4 regions of the Vibrio sp. JZG10 genome follow, and region 3 is predicted to be linked to each of the others. Evidence: predicted binding sites of a transcription regulator. Region 3 holds the regulator's gene; each other region holds the start of a gene.
What was found. Region 3 encodes PurR, which represses purine synthesis genes. Its sites were predicted from a motif close to TNANGNAAACGTTTNCNTNA; they were not measured.
Positions count from the first base shown of each region.

Region 1 (4,857 bases), on a different contig from region 3:
TTTCAGGCGTGAGATTGAATAAGTGCGGCATGTCGATGTTTGTTTGTGGTGGTTACTGCAGTTGTTGGATGCGGTACACACAGCGTCTTTGACCGCTGATGATATGCTCGGTGCGCTCTATTTTGGTGTCACGTCCAAGCAAAGACTGAAAGACGCTCAATTCCGATTGGCACAAGCTTGGGCAGCGAGTTGCGGCTTTACAAATCGGGCAGTGATTTTCGATCAAGATAAATCCGTTCTCATCTTGCTCAAGCTCGGCCATATAGCCTTCTTGTTCTCTTAGTGTCACAAGAGTTTCTAGTTTGCCTTGCAGAGAGTTACATTGCTCAAGATGCTGACGATAACTTTGTAACGTGAGTTTTTCCCTTTCTGATGTGACTTTTTCCAGTCCATCTTTGCCAAAAATATGTTCGACAGCTTCTATAAACTGAATGGTCAACTCACCGTGACGGTCAGCAAATTGCTCATGACCTTTTTGAGTGAGAGACCAATGACGAGCAGGGCGACCAACTTTTACTTTGACGTCATGAATAGACAGGATGCCATCATCTTCTAAACTCTGCAGGTGCTGACGCGCCCCCATAGTTGTCATACCCAGCTCAGAAGAGAGTTGTTTTGCAGTGACGGAACCATCACGCTTAACGATTTGCAATATCCTATCTACGGTCTTCATATACCCACCATTTATACGTCAGTACATATTATGCGCGATAGGGTTAGTAAAGAAAAGTGTTGACTTAGTTTGAGTGTGGATTTGTAGGGGCTATGTTCATATGAGCCAATATACGTCGTCATTCTGAACTGCGAGGAACGAGGTGATTCAGAATCTATCGTTCGGTTGTGCAATGGTTATGGTGAGAGGGAGAGAATAGGAGTTTGCTGTTATTAGATTCTTAGTCTCGCTGGAGCTCGCTAGAATGACGAGTTCTTTTGATTTAGAGCTTATTAAAGTCACCGTCATTCTAAACAACGAGGAATGAGTGTGATTCAGAATCTATCGTCCGGCTGTGTAGGGGTTATGGTGAGAAGGAGAGAATAGGAGTTTGCTGTTACTGGATTTTTTAGTCTCGCTGGAGCTCGCGAGAGTGGCGAACTCTTTTGATTTAGAGCTAATTAAAGTAACCGTCATTCTGAACAACGAGGAACGAGGTGATTCAGAATCTATTGTCCGGCTGTGCGGAAAGAAAGGCTCAAACTCAGATTGAGCTAGAGCCTCGAGAAATGCTTAAAGAATAATATCACGCACTTCTGGATCTTTACGATCTAGGTAGTGAGTCGACTTAATGCGACGAATAGTACGGCATCGACCACGCACGAGCAGCGTTTCTGTGGTTGCGATATTGCCTTGGCGAGAGATGCCTTCCAGCAAGTCACCTTTAGTGATGCCTGTAGCTGAAAATACCACATTGTCGCTACGAGCCATGTCTTCCATTTTGAGGACAACATTCGCTTTTACGCCCATTTCATCGCAGCGTTTTAGTTCGTCTGCGCCGTAAATGCGGTTTTCTTCAGTATCGCCTTTTACTTCGTGACGCGGAAGTAGACGACCGTGCATGTCACCGTCTAGCGCTCGAATCACCGCGGCTGAGACGACCCCTTCTGGCGCGCCGCCAATACAGTACATCATGTCCACTTCACTGTCTGGCATACAAGTCAGAATAGAGGCAGCCACGTCACCATCAGGCACCGCAAAGACACGTACGCCCATTGCTTGCATTTCTGCAATAACGTCATCGTGGCGAGGTTTCGCAAGGGTAATAACGACTAAGGTATCAAGTGGTTTGTTCAGGGCTTTTGCTACGTTCTCTAGGTTCTCTTTTAACGGCTTTTCTAAATCAATTGCGCCTTTTGCACCAGGGCCAACAACCAGTTTTTCCATGTACATATCTGGCGCTTTAAGAAAGCTGCCTTTCTCACCTGCGGCAAGTACGGCTAGTGCGTTGGATTGCCCCATTGCGGTCATGCGAGTCCCTTCAATCGGGTCGACTGCAATATCCACTTCATCACCACCAATACCCACTTGCTCACCAATGTATAGCATTGGCGCATCATCGATTTCACCCTCACCAATGACAATTTCACCACTGATATCTGTTTTGTTCAGTAGGATGCGCATAACTTCAACAGCTGCGCCATCGGCTGCATTTTTATCGCCACGGCCAAGCCATTTGTAACCAGCCAAAGCTGCACCTTCAGTCACACGGGAAAATGCCATTGCTAAATCGCGTTTCATGATGTCTCCAAGTAAGCAAGAGGGAAGAAGAATTTGCGCGGCGATTCTATCACAACGTAGGGTAAACGTTTGCCTTTTTGCGGAGCTTTTACTTTATCTAACTTGAATTTGATCAATACTTAGGGCGATTTTCAGCGTGGCGGGAGGCAAAATTCTTGCTCAAAAATGCTTCGGCGATAAGAAAAGTCAGCGTTTAGTGAGATTGCGCCGATTTTTTGACCGAATGATGCGAAATATCGAATATAGTGAGTGTTTCTCATCGCGACGCTGAGTAGAATGAACCTTATATAGGTTAGGTGTGCATCAATCTCGCACATCGTCCCAACGGAATAACATAGGTAGGCCAAGATGTCTTTTGAAGTACTAGAACAACTAGAATCTAAAATTCAAACTGCAGTTGACACAATCACTCTTCTTCAGATGGAAGTCGAAGAGCTGAAAGAAGATAAAGCAAAACTTGCGGAAGAAGCGAACGAGCTTCGCTCTCAACGTGAAGAGCTAGAGCAAAAAGCACAACAAGCACAGCAAGAGCATGCGCAATGGCAAGAGCGCATTCGTGCACTACTTGGCAAAATGGACGAAGTGGAATAATTCGGCTTCTTCATTCTAAATTAAAAACACCCGCGTTAAGCGGGTGTTTGTGTTTTGGGCAAGTTGAAAATCGTTAGGACAAGCTCGATTCTGATAGCCAAGATAAGGTCCTATAACTTAGGTACCTAAGACTCGTTATTCTTCTTCATCCAACTCTAAATCAATATTCAATGGCTCAGGCGACAGGATGATCCCAGTGCTATCAGCATAAATATAATCTTCAGGTAAGAAGCTGACGCCGCCAAAGTTGACTGGTACATCTAATTCGCCGATACCCTGGCTGGTCGCTCCAACAGGAATAGAAGCGAGGGCTTGAATGCCTAAGTTCATATCTTCAAGTTCATCTACTTCACGAACACAGCCGTAAACGACAATGCCTTCCCACTCGTTTTCTTCCGCAATAGTTGCGATTTCTGCATCGATAAGGGCTTTACGTAGGGAACCGCCACCGTCAATTAACAAAACGCGACCAAGTCCATCTTGCTCTAATGTCTCGCGGATCAACGAATTATCTTCAAAACACTTGATGGTGGTGATTTGCCCGGCAAATGAAGCGCGACCGCCAAAATTACTGAACATTGGTTCAACCACATCTACCTGATCGAGGTAGATATCACAGAGTGCTGAGGTATTGTATTCCATAGCGTACCTTTCTAAACAGAAATTGGTTGTCTTTGAGTATATCTAGGCATTAAGTCAATGCAATGACAATCCTTTTTTAACTTACTAGAGTTTGAGCTACCACAATTGTTGCAAACAAAACGTTGGTGACTAAAGAGCATTTCACGATGACTGGCATCATTGGTGCTATCTGAGCGGGCTTTTGTGTATGCCAAACCGCTTTACCATGATCGGCCACGAAATAAATACTAAGTAAAAATGGCAAGCTAATCCAAACGGGTTTGTCTTGAATTAACAAGTAAGCCGCAAAGGCAAGAATAGCACCGCCAAGTAAAACAAAGTGGTACTGCTTGGCTTTGCGTTGACCCAAACGCACTGCGACCGTGCGTTTACCACACTCTCGGTCGTTCTCGATATCACGCATATTGTTGATGTTGAGTACTGCAACGGCGAGTAAACCGCAGCCTAGAGCAGGTAAGAATAGCGTGGTATCTACGTGACCAGTATGCAAGAAATAGGTACCGGAGACGCCGAGTAAACCAAAAAACAAGAAAACTGAAATATCGCCAAGCCCCACGTAACCGTATGGTTTGCTACCCATGGTGTAAGCAATCGCCGCGAGGATGGCTAAAATTCCCAGCCCGATAAACGTCACAATGCTTTCTAGTGAGCTTAGTGAATAGAAAACTAACACTAAGCCAGAAATGGCGGTCAGAACGATGTTAAAGATAATCGCCTGTTTCATCTGTTTCGCACTTACCGCGCCAGACTGCATCGCTCGTAATGGGCCAAGGCGTTTGTCGTTATCTGTACCTTGAACGGCATCGCCATAGTCGTTTGCCAGGTTGGACAGAATTTGCAGCAATGTCGCGGTTACGAAAGCCATGATGGCAATCGTCAGTGAGAAATGACCCGCCGAGTAGGCGAGTACGCTACCTGTTAAGATAGAGACCAATGCCAGAGGTAATGTTTTTGGACGAGCGGCTTCAAGCCAGATCTGTAAAGATTGTTTCATGGAAATTTCGTGCTAGTAACCAATGTGCCCAGTATAAGCACAAAGAGGCAGATACGCTATTGACCTAAAACAACTCAACTAAAAGTCAAAGGGTGAAGTAGAAGGAAAGCAGTTTCGATATTTGAGGCGATAAAATAGCCCTCTTTTTGGAAAGTGGAGGGTACGGAGAACACTGCTATTAGATTCTTAGTCTCGCTTGAGCTCGCTAGAATGACCAGATCTTTTGATTTAGGTGTTGTCACAGTAATCGTCATTCTAAACAAAAAGCCCAGAAACAAGGTTCTGGGCTTTGGTAAAATAGATTGCGATTAAAGAATAAAGCGGCTTAGATCTTCATCTTCAATCGTGTCGCCTAGGCGCTCTTTCACATAAGCGGAATCAATAACGAATTTAGCGC
Region 1 is NZ_JBSUGE010000037.1:10,770-15,626, forward strand. Features, by position in the region: gene ACWYVB_RS23465 (helix-turn-helix transcriptional regulator) at 53-673, opposite strand; gene glpX (class II fructose-bisphosphatase) at 1,226-2,233, opposite strand; gene zapB (cell division protein ZapB) at 2,582-2,824, shown strand; gene rraA (ribonuclease E activity regulator RraA) at 2,960-3,466, opposite strand; gene ACWYVB_RS23485 (1,4-dihydroxy-2-naphthoate polyprenyltransferase) at 3,543-4,460, opposite strand; gene hslU (HslU--HslV peptidase ATPase subunit) at 4,769-4,857, opposite strand, start outside.
Region 1: the regulator PurR is predicted to act here: its motif matches at 2,291-2,310, upstream of glpX (class II fructose-bisphosphatase).

Region 2 (4,857 bases), on a different contig from region 3:
TTAACTTCCAAGAAGAAACAACGCCACATGACATTGTTTCTGTGATCGCGACTCAACCTTTAACGGGTAACGAAGCTTGGCAGCGGATGAAACCTGGCGAGTACGGCTTGTTTCACCTAGGTGAACTAGTGAAAAACAATGCCTCTGAACTGGTGAATGTGCCGTTTGCAGCGGCGAAACCGGGCAATCAAGCGCCAACCGAACCGTTGGAGTGATGGTTTCTTACTCTGAATATAAAAATAAAGCTCGCTTAATCGCGAGCTTTATTTTGATGCGTTTTAAACCGAATGCGGATACTGGTGAACTCTCATACTTTCTAGCTTCCTAGTCTCGCTAAGGCTTGCCGGAAAGACGTAACTGATAGAAATTTCTCATAAAACACCACGTCATTCTGAACGGTGAGGAACGAACCAGATTCAGAATCTACTTTCCGAGTGTCGTGTTACTCAAGTGGTTATGGGATTTTTTAGAATGTTGGGTTTTAGGTTTCTAGTCTCACTACGGCTTTCTTGAATCAGTTTTATATGTTTCAAAATAACAAAAGGCAGCTCTCAGGCTGCTCTTTTGTGTTTGGAGTTTGGTATTCAGGACTACTCATCGGAGGCGTAGCCGTGTGTGCCAAGCTCTGCACCATCTAAATAGGCTTTACCATCCTTCATGATTAAGCGCTCATCTACTAACCACTTAGCCACCATAGGGTAGATTCGGTGTTCCTGAGCCTGAACACGCGCTGCAAGTACACTAGCATTATCGTCTTCGAATACCGGAACTTTTGCTTGCAGTATGACAGGGCCACCATCAAGCTCTTCCGTTACAAAGTGCACACTCGTACCATGTTCTTTGTCGCCAGCATCTATTGCTCTCTGGTGTGTGTGTAGCCCAGGATATTTTGGTAGAAGAGAAGGGTGGATATTGATCATCTTACCCATGTAATGAGAAACAAACTCGCTGCTCAGAATACGCATGTAGCCCGCCAGAATAATCACGTCTGGTTGGTATTCATCGATTTGACTCATTAGCTCTGCATCAAAGCTTTCACGCGAGTCGAATGCTTTAGGGTCGACAAAGTGACCGTCTACATCAAACTTTTTTGCACGTTCTAAACCAAAAGCATCTGCTTTGTTAGAGAACACGGCTGCCACTCGTGCGTTTGGCATGCTGTTTTCGCAAGCTTCCAAGATAGCTTGCAGGTTACTTCCGTTACCCGAGATGAGGACCACAATGTTTTTTAGGGTATGGTTTTTCATGATGTCGAGAGTGCCTTGGTATTGTAGGTTAGAGTTATGTAGCTTCTAAACTACCTACTAATAGAATGGTTTTTATTGTTCTAGATAGCAAAATGAGGACCTAGTCATCTAGTGTCCTCATTCTTTTTATCTTGTGAGCTCGATTTGCAAATTATTGGATTTCAACTTGCTCTTCATTCGCTTCAGCTTGCGCGATTTGACCAATCACCCATGCGTTTTCACCTTCTTCTTGAAGAAGAGCAACCGCGGCTTCCGCTTGGTCTTTAGGTAGTGCAACGATTAGACCCACACCACAGTTGAACGTACGGTACATTTCGTGTGTGTCGACGTTGCCTTTCTCTTGTAGCCACTTGAAGATCACTGGCCATTCCCAGCTGCTACCATCGATAACTGCTTTTGTACCTTCAGGCAGCACACGTGGGATGTTTTCCCAGAAACCACCACCAGTGATATGAGAAATCGCATGGATGTCGTGTTTCTCAATCATCTTAAGTGCTGATTTGATGTAAATCTTCGTTGGTTCTAGTAGGTGCTCACCGATAGTGCGACCTGCTAGTTCTTCGTTCTTATCTGCACCAGATACTTCTAGGATTTTACGGATAAGGGAGTAACCGTTTGAGTGTGGACCGCTTGAGCCAACAGCGATAAGTGCATCACCAGCAGCGACTTTCGTGCCGTCGATCACGTCTTCTTTTTCGACTACGCCAACACAGAAACCAGCTACGTCGTAGTCTTCGCCTTCATACATGCCAGGCATCTCCGCAGTTTCGCCACCAATTAGGGCACAACCTGCTTGAATACAGCCTTCCGCGATACCTGAAACAACATCCGCAGCGGTATCAACGTCTAGCTTGCCTGTTGCGTAATAATCTAGGAAGAACAGTGGCTCTGCGCCTTGCACGATAAGATCATTTACACACATCGCAACAAGGTCGATGCCGATAGTGTCGTGCTTGTTCATATCCAGTGCTAGGCGAAGCTTAGTACCTACGCCATCAGTACCAGAAACCAGTACAGGTTGTTTGTATTTGGTTGGCAATTCGCATAGCGCGCCAAAACCACCGATACCACCCATAACTTCAGGGCGACGAGTACGTTTTACCGCACCCTTAATACGATCCACAAGCGCGTTGCCTGCATCAATATCTACACCAGCGTCTTTATAGCTAAGAGAAGAGTTGTTACCACTCACAGGGAAGTCCTCGGTATTAAGTTGGATATGAAAACGGCGCTATTCTAACAGTGCTTAAACATAGATAGCAAACGTTTGCGTCTGTTTTTTTCTTTAGTGATTTATCCTGATATCCCTGTAAAAATCATGTATAATCTGAAGGTTTGTTTAAATATTGCCAACTATAGCCGGAGATGGACATGAAAGTTGTTGAAGTAAAGCACCCTCTAGTAAAACATAAAATTGGTCTAATGAGAGAAGGTGACATCAGCACAAAACGTTTTCGTGAGTTAGCGACTGAGGTCGGTAGCCTACTTACTTACGAAGCAACGTCAGACTTTGAAACAGAAAAAGTGACCATTGATGGTTGGAACGGTCCGGTAGAAGTAGACCAAATTAAAGGTAAAAAAGTAACCGTAGTACCAATCCTACGTGCAGGTCTAGGCATGATGGACGGTGTTCTTGAGCACATGCCAAGCGCACGTATCAGTGTTGTTGGTATTTACCGTGATGAAGAAACACTTGAGCCAGTTCCTTACTTCAACAAGCTTGCTTCTAACATCGATGAGCGTATTGCGCTTGTTGTTGACCCAATGCTTGCAACAGGTGGTTCTATGATTGCTACGATCGATCTTCTAAAAGAGAAAGGTTGTAACCAAATCAAAGTGTTGGTACTTGTTGCTGCACCAGAAGGTATTGAAGCGCTAGAAAAAGCACACCCAGATGTGGAGTTATACACTGCGGCAATCGATGAGAAGCTAAATGACAAAGGCTACATCGTACCGGGTCTAGGTGATGCAGGTGATAAGATCTTCGGTACTAAGTAATTCTTTAATGTATTACTACGACTGAACAGAAAAAACAAAGGCTTGGTGAAAACCAAGCCTTTTTTATATCTATAATACGAGAAGAATAAAATGCGCCACTCAGTAAAGCAGCGCAGACGCACTATTTCGCGTTCTCTTCTTCCATTTGTGCGTTATCTACAACGTGGTTTTCACCTAAATCGTTTGGTAACACAAGGTTAAGAATAATTGCCACGATACCGCATAGGCTCACACCTTGTAGGCTGAACTCACCAATACCGAAAGCCATACCGCCAATACCAAATACAAGTGTTACGGCAACGATCACTAGGTTGCGAGACTTATGTAAATCAACGTTATTCTTGATCAGTGTGTTGAGGCCTACTGTGGCGATAGAGCCGAAAAGCAGAATCATGATGCCGCCCATGACAGGCACAGGAATTGTTTGAAGAACCGCACCTAGCTTACCTACCAATGCAAGTACGATTGCAGTGATCGCAGCCCAAGTCATGATCACAGGGTTAAATGCTTTGGTTAGCATTACCGCTCCTGTAACTTCACTGTAAGTGGTGTTTGGTGGAGCACCCACCATCGAGGCTGCGATAGTTGCCACCCCGTCACCTGCGATTGTGCGATGAAGGCCAGGTTTTTTCAGGTAGTTTTTACCTGTAACGTTTGAGATAGCAAGCATGTCACCTACGTGCTCTACCGCAGGTGCGATAGCGACAGGAATCATGAACAAGATTGCGTTTATGTTGAACTCTGGCGCGGTGAAGTTTGGCATAGCTAGCCAAGCCGCTTGTGTTACAGGAGTGAAATCAACCACCCCGTAGAATAGAGAAACAGAGTAACCAGCAAGAATACCACCAACAATAGGAACGAGCTTCAAGAAGCCTTTTGCAAAAACGCTTAGTACAATGGTTGTGAGCAGTGAGACCGCCGAGATGATGATCGCAGCATCACCATTAACAAGCTGTGCAGCACCATCACCGGTTTTACCTACCGCCATGTTCACTGCTGTTGGAGCAAGGCCAAGACCAATCACCATGATCACAGGGCCAACGACAACAGGCGGGAGAATTTTATGGATGAATCCAACACCGCGCACTTTGATCATCGCCCCTAAAGCCACATAAACCAGGCCCGCTGCCATTAAGCCGCCCATCGTTGCGCCGATACCCCAAGTTTGGATACCGAACATAATAGGAGCAATAAACGCAAAAGAAGAGGCAAGGAAGATGGGAACAGAACGTTTAGTCATTAATTGGAAGAGGAGAGTACCGACACCGGCACCAAAGAGGGCGACATTTGGATCAAGGCCAGTTAACAGCGGCACAAGCACCAAAGCACCAAAAGCGACAAAGAGCATTTGAGCGCCTTGTAACGCGTTTTTCATAATAATTCCCTATTTTCAAGATACGCAGACAAATCCGGCGAATACTATCATCCTGCAATCGTTTGCAACGTTGCATGGATCAAACTTTCGATTGAATTTTTCCCATAAATAGCGTTTTTGAGAGTTAGTTGCTTGCAAATTGGCCTCTTTTACGAGTCTTGCGTGACGATGAAAAATGAACTGTCTAACTTGTTGAGATAGCTGGATAAGCAATGAGTTTATTATGAAAAACAACAC
Region 2 is NZ_JBSUGE010000014.1:38,219-43,075, reverse strand. Features, by position in the region: gene ACWYVB_RS15935 (class II glutamine amidotransferase) at 1-215, shown strand, start outside; gene purN (phosphoribosylglycinamide formyltransferase) at 591-1,247, opposite strand; gene purM (phosphoribosylformylglycinamidine cyclo-ligase) at 1,399-2,439, opposite strand; gene upp (uracil phosphoribosyltransferase) at 2,619-3,245, shown strand; gene ACWYVB_RS15915 (uracil-xanthine permease family protein) at 3,367-4,620, opposite strand.
Region 2: the regulator PurR is predicted to act here: its motif matches at 2,503-2,522, upstream of purM (phosphoribosylformylglycinamidine cyclo-ligase).

Region 3 (4,857 bases):
CTGCTTTTACTTGTTGTTTGGCGTCAAAAAGCCAGACATAAGGATCGGTATCATCACTAAACGGCAGCTCTCCTTTTAAACCGAAAATACCTTCTCCGCGGACTTCACAGTAGACTTGCTCGGTTTTCAATAATTCGCACACGATATGCGCTTCTGCTGGGTTTTTAGCAATGAATATTTTCATTAAACACGTCCACTTACTAATTATGAGTTTTGCTGACTCGGTGTTGGCCTTACTTTATTCATAACCCATTTAGTGATGATTGGAAACAGCCCCAGTAACGCAAAAGAGGCCAATACCGCAGGTGAAATAATGCCTGACAGGCTTTCAATTGTTGCTAGCTGAGTACCGGCGTTTAAGTAAACTGCAGTGCCTGGCAACATACCTACTTGGCTAGTAAGGTAAAATCGACCTACAGACATTGGCGTTAAGCCCATCAACAAGTTGATAAGAAAGAAAGGGAATACCGGAATGAGACGCAAGGAAAATAGATAAAATGCACCGTCCTTTTCGACACCTTGGTTAATTGCGATTAACTTATTGCCGAACTTGTTTTGTACCCAGTCACGCAGCAAATATCGGCTGCTTAAAAATGCTAGCGTTGCACCCACAGTACTGGCGAAAGAAACCAGTAATAAGCTCGTCCAAAAACCAAATAGAGCCGCACCAAGTAATGTAACCACAGCAGCACCAGGAATAGAAAAAGCGGTAATTGCAATGTAGGCAAAAAAGTAAATAGCTGCCGAAAAAACAAAGTTCTGATCGATGTATGTGGTCAGCGCTTCTTGTTGGGCTTTTGCATTTTCCAACGTTAAATACTGACTAAAGTTAACGCCTAAAAAGATAATGATCGCGACCAGTATTAGGCCTAATATCAGTTTCTTATTCATATTTATGATTCCAATTTGGGATATATGTAATAAGACAGAAGGAAAGTCGAAAAAATTTCACAAAAAAACCGCAGATTAGACTGCGGTTTTACAAGATAGTTTTTAAGGCCGACTTTTATTGGAGGCCGTTCATCAACTCATCTCGGCGAGCTTGAGGTACAACGCTCCAATGAGTACCGTTAATAGCCCCTTCTAGTGCCCATAACAGCTCAATGTTGACGGTTGCAGAGTGCGTATCTCTTATCGCTTTATAAGCGTTAAGTGCACCTTCCTCTTCCAGTTTTTCTACTGACTCAATGCCTGCTTTTTTCAGCATGCGTTCAGTCGCCAGTCGTAAGTTAGGCAAATCTTTTAAGCGATTAGGCTTTGTAGTTGCCTGCTGTTCTTTTTCAAGCTTTGCCTTTTTCAACGATTGGTTAGCTACTTCGATTAAGCGTTCGCTAGACTCCCATAAATCGTTGGAAATTGCGTAGTACTTTGTAACGACTGGGAAGCCACGTTTTTTATAAACGTAAGGCTTTAGCCCTTGTTTCTCGAAGTCAGATGAAGTTTGTTGGTCTGCTCTTATATGAAGCTGATTATTTACAACTAGTGCAAACATTGTTTCATCAGCGAATAGTCCGAAGCCACCAAACATTGAGCGCGACTTGATATTACCAAGTGCCTCAAATAGCTTCATAGAGTCTTTGAGTATCGGTTTATCCATGTTTTGTTATCTCGGTGTAATTAATATTACGCCACCAAAAGTCAGGTCCGAGAGAGTAGCAAACATGCGCAAAAGCAATGTCATTACAGGGTAAAGTCATCGCTTGCACACTTGCCATCGGTAACCCCGCTACCTTCCATATAGTACTATGGTTCAGGCCGGAGGCTTTGCGTCCCACCCTTTCGAATGGTTTGCCCTGTGCGTGACAGAGTGAGCATACTTCGTATATTGAATTAACATCACGTTTTACCCGTAAAAGTGTGATTTTGGTTCAATAAAAAGTGTCGACAAGCGCATGTTTGTGCATATTTGAGAATAAGGCGGGATGATCTCGAGGTTGTGAGGGAGTGTGATTTACCTACATATAAAACAGAGACTTAGAGATTCGAGGCTTTTTGTCTAACAAACCTAAGTCAGGGAAAAGTTATTTAGAGATAAAAAATAAGCGCCCTTTTAGAGCGCTTATTTGACATCGTTATATTTGGCGAATTTTAGTTCATTTTCTTCACGGTGTTTCGAATTACAAGCTCAGGTCGCATTTCGAAAATTCGCTTTTCGTGTTCTTTATCTTTGATTCGCTCAAGTAGGATCTCGAACGCATTTTTACCCACACGACGTTTAGGTTGGTGGATAGTTGTTAACGGTGGAGAGAAGTATTCCGCAAGCTCGATGTTGTCGTAGCCGATCACTGAAATATCATCAGGAACTTTGATGCCGTTTTGTTGTAGGCGGCTCATTAGGCCCAGAGCCATTGTGTCGTTAAAGCAGAATACCGCTGTCGGACGTTTGTCCATTGCTGTAATTTTATCTGCGACTAATACGGCCGTATCACATTCAAAGTTACCTTCAAGGATCCAATCTTCATTTACAGTTAGGTTTGCTTCGCTCATCGCGCGACGGAAACCTGCAATGCGCTCTTGGCAAGCAAGTTTTTCAAAGTGACCGCTTAGACAAGCAATATCAGTATGGCCATTGTCGATCAGATGTTTGGTTGCGATGTAGCCACCTTCTTCTGAGTTATCCATGATCTTGTCCGCTTGTGAGCTTTCTGGACCCCAATCCATGACCACTTTAGGAATGTCGGCATGACGGTCAAGCATCTCTTTAAGCTCTTCGGTTAAGTCAGAACACATCACTAGGATGCCATCAACACGTTTTTCAGCCAGCATACGGATGTAATCGCGTTGTTTTTCGTAAATCCCACCCGTATTACACAGAATCAGAGTGTAGCCTTGGCGGTAACAGTAGCTCTCAACCCCGTCAATCACTTCTGAGAAGAATAGGTTGGTTGACTGCGTTACTAACATGCCAATCGTACGAGTTGAGTTGCACTTTAGGCTGCGTGCAACAGCACTTGGCGCGTAATTCAACTCGTCCACGGCTTTCATTACTTTTTCTTGCGTTGCTTCTGCAACGAAACGCGTTTTATTGATAACGTGCGAAACTGTCGTAGTGGAAACGCCGGCTAAGCGAGCAACGTCTTTTATAGTGGCCATAAATGGTGTCCTGTATCGAGCTACTGAAATATGTCGTGTTGGATGTACCTGATGCTCTAATGGTTTACACCCAGCAATCTAAGGTTGGCGCTAAGTGTTTCGGCAGCGGTTGGTCCAAGCACGACAAAAGGGTACGTAGCAGCATCGGTCGATGAATTTTATCTTTTTTCTATCTGATTAGAAATTGCCATCAACCTGTTAAAAAACACAAAAACCGCTATATTTCAGCGGTTTACATATAAATCATATTTAATCGTTTGCGCTCACATTTTAGCCCTATGTGGACTGACTAGCAATGTTTTCAGCAAGAGATTTGTGTATTTGAAGTCACATTTTGACTGCTAAATAACCAAGCGTCTTTGAGCTAAGTTAAGGCAAACGAATAATATACCCAACTTACTTACATTCAGTTATTTCAGGTATACAGGAAGCCCGATAGGCGGGCTCCTTAAAAATAGGCGGCAATTATTCACCAAGAAGGTAAGCGCTGTCTAGTTTACAAAATGCAACTAATAGTTTCGCGACGCTCGAGTAGAACCCAAATTCGTCGAATTGTTTACATTTGTCTGCAAACTGAGGTAACCAAGACATCAACTGTTGCTGGATAAAGTCGTTTTGTTTAACGAAGGCTTCTTCCATGTGTTTTTCTTGCTCAAGTTCGTTTGAGCGGATGATCATGTTGCCGAGAAAGTCTAGTTCAACGGCTAAGTGGTCCGCTGGCTCTTTTAGATTTTCATCTACTTGAACGCCAAATTCTGCCATCAACTTTTCCATTTCCTCGGCGGGCTTGTCATTCAGCAAACCTGATTCACCGATGTACATCGATGCGTAAGGAAGAGCGCCGTATTTTTCTGTCTTCAAAAACAGTTCACAAAAGTCAGCAGCAAGCTCCAATTGAGCGTCTTCACGATCTTGCAATCGGTTTAGCGCATCAACTAGGCTATCAACGGCTGGTTTCAGCGACTCATTTTCACCTAAACCTGCTAGAAAACTGCGAATTTCAACACTGTGGTAGGCTTCCAGCTCTTTCTCTGTTAGCTCTTTTGCGAACAAGCTCGAAAACCACCAGTAAATTTCAGCGCGTTTTTCATTAAAAGCTTTCACTTCTTGCATCTTGGGCTCCTGAATGATGCTTCAAGTTGTGCATCACAAAGTCAATTAGGGATATCCCCTAAGTGTAATCAATTAAAATGAATAGCAGTAACTATAATTATTATGTTTTATGGTCAAAAATTAACGTTTATTAATAGCGATGGGTAAGCTTGTTTTGAATCAATAAAAACGCTAAATCTTGCTTTTTAATGTATCTATGACTAGAAATGTTACTAGTTATGAATAGAATACGTCTTGGATAATAAGAAGACAGAAAAGTGGTGTAAATGAGCTATCACGTATTAGTCGTAGAAGATGATGTTGTAACTCGTAGTAAGCTTGCGGGATATTTCCAAAATGAGGGTTACCAAGTCAGCGAAGCAGAGAGTGGCGCAGAAATGCGTGAGGTCCTGCAAGCGGGTGATGTAGACCTAATCATGCTGGATATCAACCTGCCGGGTGAAGACGGCCTGATGCTTACTCGTGAATTACGTAGCCAATCGGATATTGGTATCATATTAGTAACAGGACGCACGGATAGCATTGATAAAATCGTAGGCCTAGAAATGGGCGCTGACGATTATGTGACAAAACCTTTTGAACTGAGGGAATTGTTGGTTCGCGTTAAAAACTTGCTGTGGCGTATTTCAGCAGCGCGTAGCGGTAGCGCGA
Region 3 is NZ_JBSUGE010000001.1:562,189-567,045, reverse strand. Features, by position in the region: gene ACWYVB_RS02575 (hypothetical protein) at 1-184, opposite strand, end outside; gene ACWYVB_RS02570 (TVP38/TMEM64 family protein) at 205-891, opposite strand; gene ACWYVB_RS02565 (TfoX/Sxy family DNA transformation protein) at 1,007-1,597, opposite strand; cyclic di-GMP riboswitch class I at 1,714-1,803, opposite strand; gene purR (HTH-type transcriptional repressor PurR) at 2,089-3,093, opposite strand; gene torD (molecular chaperone TorD) at 3,559-4,206, opposite strand; gene torR (two-component system response regulator TorR) at 4,473-4,857, shown strand, end outside.

Region 4 (4,857 bases), 260 kb from region 3:
GATCATAAATGATATCGGCTTGAGATACTGGAGCAGTGAAAAAGTCCCCAGTATAAATAGAAAGCTCATCAAATTGATAAAGCTCGTGCATACCATTAACAGGCGTCACGGTTGGCGTATAAAAATGTTCAGCAAAAAAGGCACGAACAGCGATATGGCTCAGCTCAACACCTTCAACTGAATCATGCTTCATCGCCAACCAAATCAAGTCTTCTGACTTTCCACACAAAGGCACTAACACTTTGTCTTCACGCTTTGGGTTTGTGTGTTGCCAATATGCAGGTAATAGCGGGTTTACATCTTCCAAGTGAAATCCGATTTGATTACTGGCCCATTTATTATGCCAAAACTCTTGGTCTCTCATTTTACTTTCTACTTGTCGGCTGATTTTCATTTTGAGAAGTAAGACTAACGATTTTTTTCAATTTGTCTATGCCGTTCATCTTTGGTTAATACAGCGGTGATAGGATGTAAACGTTCTTATAGGAACCACGCCTTTATCTGATAAACAGAATAAAGAAAAGAGAAATGGTGATCTAACGCACGATTCCACTTCAAGACAAAACTGAAACCTTGGAATCTTTCGTAATGACCCCATTAATAAGTTAGTACCTGATTTGCCGAACTTAGCGACCTTTATGTTCCCTATTTTCTAAGTACAAGCAAGTTAAGGAGAGTGAATGAGCTTATTTCTTCGTACTACAGCATTGATGCTTTTGGTACTTAGCCGTGCACCGGCATTTGCCGCACTTCCAATTACCCCAGCGCCGAGTGGCGATCAAAATCGTTCAACAAGCCAAAACGAAGTTTGTTCGAAACTCTTTAAACATAGCCTTAGCGGCTTGTATGGTATTCAGTCAATCGACGCAACTCCAACTCAGCCATACACTGACTTCGACATTCTTTACAGCAAAGCTCACCAAGCACAATTTGAGCTTGAAACTATCTGTAAAAGTACCGCACTTCTTAATGATGCTCAGCCATACTTCGCAGGCGTAAAGTCCAAACAACGAGCAGAAGAAAAAATAGCTTTGGAGTTAGATGGAAAAGTCGAACGCATTACTGACCTAGCCCGTGCCACGATTGTTGCTGAAGACGTCGCGAGCTTAGTCTCCATTTATGAAACCTTAGAGCGTGAAACAACAATTGTTAAAGTAAAAAATCGCTTCAAAAAACCTGGTCCTTCAGGCTATAGAGACTTGAACTTACTCGTTCGTTTACCAAAGACAAATCTAGTTGCGGAAGTTCAACTGCACTTAAAAGCCATCGCAGATGTGAAAAGCGGTCCTGAACACGACCTATACGAAAAAATCCAGAAACTAGAACGCCAAGCGATGATGGAGAAACGCGAACTAAGCGAACTAGAACTCGCTTCTATTCGCAACATGCGTGCACAGTCTAAAAACTTGTACCAACAAGCATGGCAACCATACTTAACAACGCACCTAGAAGCAGCGTAATCCATATCATTAAGATATACTCAAAAACAGAAAAACCACCGCATTGCGGTGGTTTTCGTTTATATGCGACACAAGTTTTACGCAAAAAAAAGACCACGCCTTAGCGTGATCCATTTATTCGGCTTACTGTACTTTCTTCAGGTTTTCTACACGAGCTTTTAACTTCTGACCCGGGCGAAAAGTCACTACACGTCGAGCAGTAATTGGAATATCTTCACCGGTTTTCGGGTTACGACCAGGTCGTTCATTCTTGTCACGAAGATCAAAGTTACCAAAACCTGACAGTTTTACCTGTTCGCCACTTTCCAGTGCCTTACGAATCTCTTCAAAGAACACTTCCACCGTTTCCTTGGCGTCCCGCTTACTAAATCCTAATTTATCAAACAGGTTTTCTGCCAGTTCGGCTTTTGTGAGCGCCATAAAACTTTCCTCAAAGCTATGTTAAACAATGCTACGTTAGTGTAGCGCCAGAGCAGTTTTACCCTACCAATTCAACAACATATCGGGGTTACATCAGGAAGTGTATGACAAGCTTATGATTTTCGCCAACTTTTTTCTTGGCGAACAAAAGGAATAGCACTATGTAAATTATTGTTAAACGCCAACATTTTGATATTTTTGTTTTTGTTTTCTCTTTAATAGGAAAAACATCCAGCTGATAAAACTAAAAGTAGTTTAAATATCAACATTAATCACTATTTAATAAAAATATCAGAGATTGGTTATTTAACAGACACTTGACATAGAACTTGTCGTAAATTCAGTGATTTGTATGTAACTCGATACGTAACAATTGAACTAAATGGTATGACCACCTGGCTTTGTAACTGTGCTTAGAAAGCTTGATTAAACCCACGCTTCTCACTGTTCAGCGATGACGCAATATATAAAGGTTGATAATGTGGTTCTTCGTGTATCTCCACATTAGCTCCTTACACTTCATCTAGGCGACCATGATTAATCAAATCATAAATATTCTTTTCCCTGTTTTTGCTCTTGTCGGCGTCGGCTATTTGGTAGGTTGTTACATCAAGCCTGACTTTCGTCCAATCAACCGCATTAACATTGAGGTTTTCACACCTGCGCTGGTGTTTTCTTCGCTCGTTAGCATGCCGTTAGGCTCGAATCAGGGACCACTCCTTTTTGCAGCAATTGTCGCGGTTTTGGTTCCCGCACTACTCATGATCCCTGTATGTCGATTGACGTCACTGTCGTTTAAAACCTGGGCACCACCACATATGTTTCGCAATAGCGGAAACCTTGCTATTCCTTTGTTTACCTATACGTTTGGAGAAATTGCGCTATCCTCAGCAGTACTGCTATTTGTCGTGTCAGCATGCTTGCACATTAGTTTAGGTGTAATGCTACTTAGTCATGGCAACCCTTTTAAGCAAATAGTCAAGATGCCAATCTTTTTAGCTGCGTCGTTGGCTCTGTTTCTCAACGTGTCAAATGTGGGTGCATGGGCACCTTTATACGAAGCGACCGCTCTACTTGGCCAAGCGGCAGTACCCGTGATGCTTTTATCCCTGGGGGCGCAAATGTGTCATTTAAGAGTGGACGGTTTAAAGGTTGGTGTATTGTGTACCGTGCAGTCGCTTGCAACTGGGGCGGTTGCATTTGCACTTATTTATTGGTTAATTCCCCTTCCAACGATGCAATTGCAAATGATGGTACTCTTCACAATGCTGCCACCAGCCGTCATGAATTACCTATTTGCGGAAAGGCTGAATATAGAGCCCATGAAAGTGGCGTCAATGGTACTATTTGGCAACTTTTTCAGTATTCTTACGCTGCCACTTCTGCTTAGCTATACCCTCTCACTCGCTGCCTAGCCGCCAATAAGCTAGCGTTAGCGTCTGTTGGCTGAAAAACGATATATGCCAAGTCTCGATTAAGCGTTACCTCAAGTTTGGTCCAGATTTTTGAGGTTGTTGGAGGTGACGTAAACGGCCTAGTACGTGAATCACAATAAGATAATGCTCAACATAAAAAAACCCTGCCGATTTGACAGGGTTTTTAGTTTCTTAAGAGAGATAGTTCGTCTAACGCTTAGTCACGTAGAGCAGCACCAAACTTCTCAGAAACGTGAGCAACGATAGCGTCAACCGCACCAGCGATATCTGCATCTTCAAGCGTACGCTCAAGTGACTGTAGAGTCAGAGCGATTGCTAGGCTCTTCTTACCTTCTTCAACGCCTTTACCTACGTAAACGTCGAACAGTTTCGCATCTTTAAGGAACTCGCCACCTTGCTCTAGACAAGCGTTAACGATGTCACCAGATGCAACAGCTTCATCCACTACTACCGCGATATCACGACGGTTTGAAGGGAATTTAGAAAGTGCTACCGCTTCTGGGATCACTTTGCTGTTGATTGCAGACCATTCGATTTCGAATACGATAGTACGACCGTTTAGACCGAACTTACGCTCAAGCTCAGGGTGAATGGTACCGATCACGCCCACTTCTTTGCCATCTACGATGATTGCCGCAGATTGACCTGGATGAAGCGCTGGGTGCTTAGCTGCTGCGAAAGAGTACGCTTTTTCGTTCGCAGATAGCTCTAGAATCGCTTCTAGATCGCCCTTAAGGTCAAAGAAATCAACCGTGTTAGTTTCGATATCCCAATGCTCTTCACCGCGAGTACCAGCAATAACACCTGCAAGCATAGGCTCTTGGCGCATGCCGTTTTCTGCAGATTCACATGGGATGAAACGTAGACCGTATTCGAATAGACGAACACGTGGCTGTTGACGCTTCTGGTTGTGAACAACCGTGTTCAGCAGACCTTGGATAAGACCAAGACGCATTGCTGACATATCTGCAGAAATTGGGTTTGGAAGCACTAGAGGCTCAACACCAGGTACAACTAGCTTTTGTTGCTCAGGCTCAACGAAGCTGTATGTAATTGCTTCGTGGTAACCACGGTCAACAAGAAGATCACGAACGCGTTTCAGTGGAAGATCCGCTTCAACGTGGTTGTGCATCTTAAGTGCTGCAGCTGGGTGTTGGTTAGGAATGTTGTCGTAACCGTAGATACGGCCAACTTCTTCAATCAGGTCTTGTTCGATAGCGATATCGAAACGCCATGTTGGCGCTACTGCCACCCAACCTTCTTCTGAAGCTTCAACAGTCAAACCTAGGCGCTCTAGGATTTCTACTACGTCAGCATCAGCGATGTGGTGACCTAGTAGGTTGTCTAGCTTCGTACGACGTAGAGCAACTTTGTTTGGCTTAGGTAGGTCTGCTTCAGACTCTACTGCAACAACAGGTGCTACTTCACCGCCACAAATTTCAACAAGAAGCTGAGTTGCACGCTCCATTGCGCTCACTTGTAGTGCGTAATCCACACCACGCTCGAAACGCATTGAAGAATCAGTGTGAAGACCGTAGCTA
Region 4 is NZ_JBSUGE010000001.1:301,671-306,527, forward strand. Features, by position in the region: gene ACWYVB_RS01410 (thiopurine S-methyltransferase) at 1-364, opposite strand, end outside; gene ACWYVB_RS01415 (RelA/SpoT domain-containing protein) at 681-1,460, shown strand; gene ihfA (integration host factor subunit alpha) at 1,584-1,880, opposite strand; gene ACWYVB_RS01425 (AEC family transporter) at 2,414-3,295, shown strand; gene pheT (phenylalanine--tRNA ligase subunit beta) at 3,513-4,857, opposite strand, start outside.
Region 4: the regulator PurR is predicted to act here: its motif matches at 2,057-2,076, upstream of ihfA (integration host factor subunit alpha).